2 regions of the Absiella sp. AM09-50 genome follow, and region 2 is predicted to be linked to the other one. Evidence: a T-box and tRNA genes for the amino acid it is inferred to sense, from the RefSeq annotation. Region 2 holds a T-box; the other holds one or more tRNA genes.
What was found. A T-box is a leader RNA that pairs with one kind of tRNA and senses whether it is charged. The one in region 2 lies ahead of trpS (tryptophan--tRNA ligase), so its partner is inferred to be a tRNA-Trp.
Positions count from the first base shown of each region.

Region 1: it encodes a tRNA-Trp, which carries the amino acid that the T-box ahead of trpS (tryptophan--tRNA ligase) is inferred to sense. The anticodon was not compared.

Region 1 is NZ_QVFI01000043.1:7,325-9,741, reverse strand. It holds gene DW114_RS19990 (DUF1361 domain-containing protein) at 1-594, opposite strand, end outside; tRNA gene DW114_RS19985 (tRNA-Trp) at 755-828, shown strand; gene DW114_RS19980 (cold-shock protein) at 1,086-1,286, shown strand; gene DW114_RS19975 (MerR family transcriptional regulator) at 1,356-2,246, opposite strand; gene DW114_RS22040 (2-hydroxyacyl-CoA dehydratase) at 2,346-2,417, opposite strand, start outside.
Region 2 is NZ_QVFI01000004.1:4,958-7,374, forward strand. It holds gene DW114_RS05055 (Spx/MgsR family RNA polymerase-binding regulatory protein) at 200-646, opposite strand; T-box leader at 781-978, shown strand; gene trpS (tryptophan--tRNA ligase) at 1,012-1,998, shown strand; gene DW114_RS05065 (undecaprenyl-diphosphate phosphatase) at 2,061-2,417, opposite strand, start outside.

The DNA of each region.
Region 1 (2,417 bases), on a different contig from region 2:
GGAAAATAAAATGGCAAAAAGATTGGTTTGTGAAATGATTTGTAAGAAAAGTGTGATAGGATGAAGAATATCCCAGGAGTTTAGACGAAGAAAGCGCCCCAAGAATACACCATAGCCAGTGGATAAAAATATAAATACCATTAAGATAGCTACAACATAGGTAGGAAATCTTTTTTTGAAATCATCGTGAATGATTGATAGGCTTTTAAATCCTGTAAGCACGCCGATAAAAACACCAAGTGCAATATGTAATAATTGTATCCAGGTAAAAATATTTTGAAGATAGATACTACCTGTTGCAGTAAATTCATAAAAACTAAGCGGTGCAAGATGAATGAAATCTGTGATCATATAAGGGGCATTTGGGAATAATAAAAGCCAGGCGATGAAGGATAGAATGTGAATAACTTGATGATGTGAGGCAGTATGTGTGTAAATGATGGAACATAATAGGGGAAGTACAGCTAAAAAAAGATTCCATACGATTGCACTGTGGATGAATAATCCACTGATCTGTGTCAGATAGACGCTATTAGCAATATATAAAAGTGCAAACAGAATATAAAGCAACATTTTGATGGATGTTTTGTTCATGACCACGTACCTCCTGTAAAAAATTATATGTTAGCATATCTGAATGTTAGATAAGAAGCCCTCTTTATTATGAAACAAAAATGGACGAATTACGATAAAAAAATAAAATTTTTGTTGCCATATTTTTTAATCTATGGTAATATAAAAAGGCAGAAAAACTAGGGGTATAGTACAATGGTAGTATAACGGTCTCCAAAACCGCTGATGGGAGTTCGATCCTCTCTACCCCTGCCAGATGAAACAGATAAGTCCTTGTAGAGAGGACTTTTTTTGTACGACAGCGGACGTCCATTGTTGCGTACATAAAAGATTTGAAAATAAAGCTTGCCTTTAGTGGAATCTGTGTTATACTGAATAAGTAATAAAAAGCAAAATAACTATGATTCACATGTAATGTTGATTGTAATTATATCTCAGGCTTAACAATCTACATTTATATGTGATTTTTTATACCTAGAGGGCTTCTTATTAAATTTATAGGAGGTACTAAAATGAGTACAGGTAAAGTAAAATGGTTTAATGCAGACAAAGGATACGGATTTATCACATGTGATACAGGAAAAGATATTTTTGTTCACTATTCTAAATTAAATATCGAAGGATATAAAACTTTAGAAGAAGGTCAGAAAGTAAGCTTTGATATCGTATCAGGTGATCGTGGAGATCAGGCTTCTAACGTTAGCTTAATCTAATTGCTGATAATTAACTGCTCAATGCTGGGCAGTTTTTTTTGTATGAAAAAACCAATCATAAGATTGGCTTTATAGAACTAAATTGTAATTTGCGTCATAATGGACACCTGTATCTCTACAGATTCGATCATTAAAAGCTTTTAATGCGTCATAATATTCTTTGTATGAGGGACTTAAACGTATCATATTTGGAATAAAAATATCATTATAGCCACTATCCTGTAATCGTTTCATGAACTTGCGATGCATTATCATTGCCGGCTGGTATTTTATAAACCAGTGTTTTCTTAGTTTTGCCTGTTTAATCATCATGGACTTCGCTTTTTCATATTCTTCTTCTGTAGGATGTAGCATGCTTTGCAGTTTTTGATCCATCGCTAGTGTTTGTTTTTCTAAACTGGTATTGGTTTTCTTTTGAATAAATAAGGCGAAACGATAATTCCATGGGATTTTTATATTTGTACGATCACAAAAGGCTAATATGTTACGATAGGCATCTTTTTGTTCTTCACTTTCCAGTTTGATTTGAAGATATGGCTGGAAATGATAGAAAAGGTAATCTCCAAAACTGCCAGGCACCATATCTTTGAGCGCATGGGCAATATTTAAATAATCGACTTTCTCTTCTATATTTTCATAATCATCTGTTTTTTCATCAATCAATTGACGAAGCAGCTTTAGACGAGCATCATATTCCAGCTGCTCTTTTTGTTTTTCTTCATAGATCTGTGATAGAATCTGATGCTTTCTTTCGGGATATTCAAGTATTTCTTTGATCTTTTGAATTTCAATATCAAGTTTTCGATAACAGTTGATTTCCTTTAAACGTTTAACATCGTCTGTTGTATAACAACGATAACCATTTTCATCTTTTTTTATCTTTATCAGGTGCTTTTCTTCATAGTACTTAATTGCTCTTTTTGTGATATTACATTTTTCACTTACTTCATTGATTCTCATATTGGGAAACCTCCTTACAACAAAAGGATATACCTGTACGTCGCGTTCAGGTCAAGTATTTTTTTGATATTCATAAAAAAACCGGAGTTTTTTTCCGGTTTAGCGTTGTGTATAAGCGTAATTTCTCTGGCGGTTTACCTGTTCATCCTTTGTTTCTTCCTGTTTCTTGAA
Region 2 (2,417 bases):
TCGTTTTATTTCTTTCGAAATTGACGTTTCCTGTTTAGTTTTCAAAGACCGAAATGTTTTTCGTTTCCTGCGCCTCGTTCAGCGCTCGTATATAATACCAAACATCCTTTCTCCTGTCAACGCTTTTTTTATCTTTTTTTCGTTTTTTTTCATAAAATTTTATGTAAATGCTTACATTGCCTTTTATAAAAAATGCAGCTTAGTTTGCTGCATTTTCACTATTTTCTCTTACTTTGCCACAGATTGGATAATTTGCACAGGATGGATTACATGCCTTAGCCGCAACAACTCTCAACTGTGGTGGTACCAAAGTTGTAATTTCGTCATCATCATATCCAACAACAAAGCTTTTTTCACTAATCATAATTGGTCGTTTCAGAATACTAGGATTTTTCTGAATCAATTCCACCAACTCTTTGATTGAGAAATCATCTAAACTGCGATTCAGTTCCTGGAATGCTTTAGAACGTGTACTGATTAAATCCTCAGTACCATTTTCACTTCGCTGTAAAAGATATTTGATTTCGTCTTCTTTTAATAAAGTTGTAAAAATATTCTTTTCAATGAATTTCATATCATTGTCTTTCAACCATTGTTTCGCCTTGCGACAGCTAGCACAACCCGGAGATGTATATAAAATGATCATATGAGAACCTCCTTCATTTCATCTATGTATATTATATAGGATAGTGGTATTGATTGAAAGTATTTTTTTTGGATTGGATGAATTTTCTTGAAAATGACTTGTCAATTGAAATTTGAAATAGTATGATAATAAAGGAAACCACGAGGATAAAGATTTAGTAGAAATATAAATGCTGGTATAGAGAGCTGATGGTTGGTGTAAATCAGTACGGTTTATATTTTGAATTGGGACTTTGGAGTGGATCGTATGATCGGTTACTCGCCGTTATCGAGAAGTGACTTTCTAAGGAAAGTAAGTTGGGTGGTACCACGTAAGAGAAAAGCGTCCCTTCGTTGGTGCTTTTTTTATTTATAAGGAGGAATACAATGAAACGTATGTTGAGCGGCATTAAGCCGACTGGTCGATTGACACTTGGTAATTATATCGGTGCAATTCGAAATTTTGTGAATTATCAGAATGATTATGAAATGTATATTTTTATCGCAAATATGCATGCCATCACAGTCCCACAGGAGAAAGCGGAATTAAAACGCAATACAAAAGATTTAATTGCTTTATACATCGCTTGTGGTTTAGATCCTGAACGTGTGACGATTTTCTTACAGAGTGATGTGCATGAACATGCAGAACTTGGATGGATCATGACATGTAATTCTTATATGGGAGAATTACAGCGTATGACGCAATATAAGGATAAAACTGCCAAAGGTGAAACGGGTATTACTGCCGGCTTGTTTACTTATCCTTCTTTAATGGCTGCGGATATTTTATTATATGATGCAGATTATGTACCTGTTGGTGTGGATCAGAAGCAGCATGTGGAATTAACACGTAATCTAGCTGAACGTTTTAATAATCGTTATGGAGATACCTTTGTGGTTCCTGAACCATTGGTTGAAAAAGTTGGTGCTAAGGTTTATTCTTTACAGGATCCTACTAAGAAAATGAGTAAATCTGACGCCAATCCTAAAGGAACGATTGATTTGTTAGACGAGCCTAGTGTAGCGCGTAAGAAAATCATGTCTGCTGTAACTGATTCCATTGGTATTATCCAATATGATCCTGAAAATCAGCCAGGTATTTCTAATCTTCTAACAATTTTATCAAGTTTAAGTGGTGAATCTATCGAAAGTATTGTTGCTCGTTATGATGGAAAAGGTTATGGCGACTTCAAAAAAGAAGTTGGACAGTGTGTATTTGATTTCTTAACAGAGCTTCAAAATAAGTATAAAGAAATCATTTCCAGTGGTCTGATTGAAAAAGTAATCAAAGAAGGCGATGAAAAAGCCAGATATATCGCTAGGAAAAAAGTAAATAAAGTAAAGAAAAAAGTTGGATTAGAAATTTTCTGATTTACGTATACAAAAAGCTTTCTGTCATATTGAAATAAATACAGAAAGCTTTTTTATAATCATTAAATAACATGAAAGAAGAAACAGCCAAGTACGATAATACCTAATACAATACGATACCATCCAAATACCTTGAAATCGTGTTTTTTAATATAGCTCATTAAGAAACGAATCACAAGAATAGAAACGATAAATGCTACGATCATACCTGTCAAAAGAATTGCAATTTCAGATCCTTTGAATGCCAATCCAAATTTTACTATTTTCAATAAACTAGCGCCAAACATTACTGGAATTGCCAAGAAGAATGTAAATTCTGCAGCGATTGTACGGCTGACACCAATCATCAATCCGCCTAAAATTGTAGCGCCACTTCTTGATGTTCCAGGAAATATCGCCGCAATCAATTGGAATGCGCC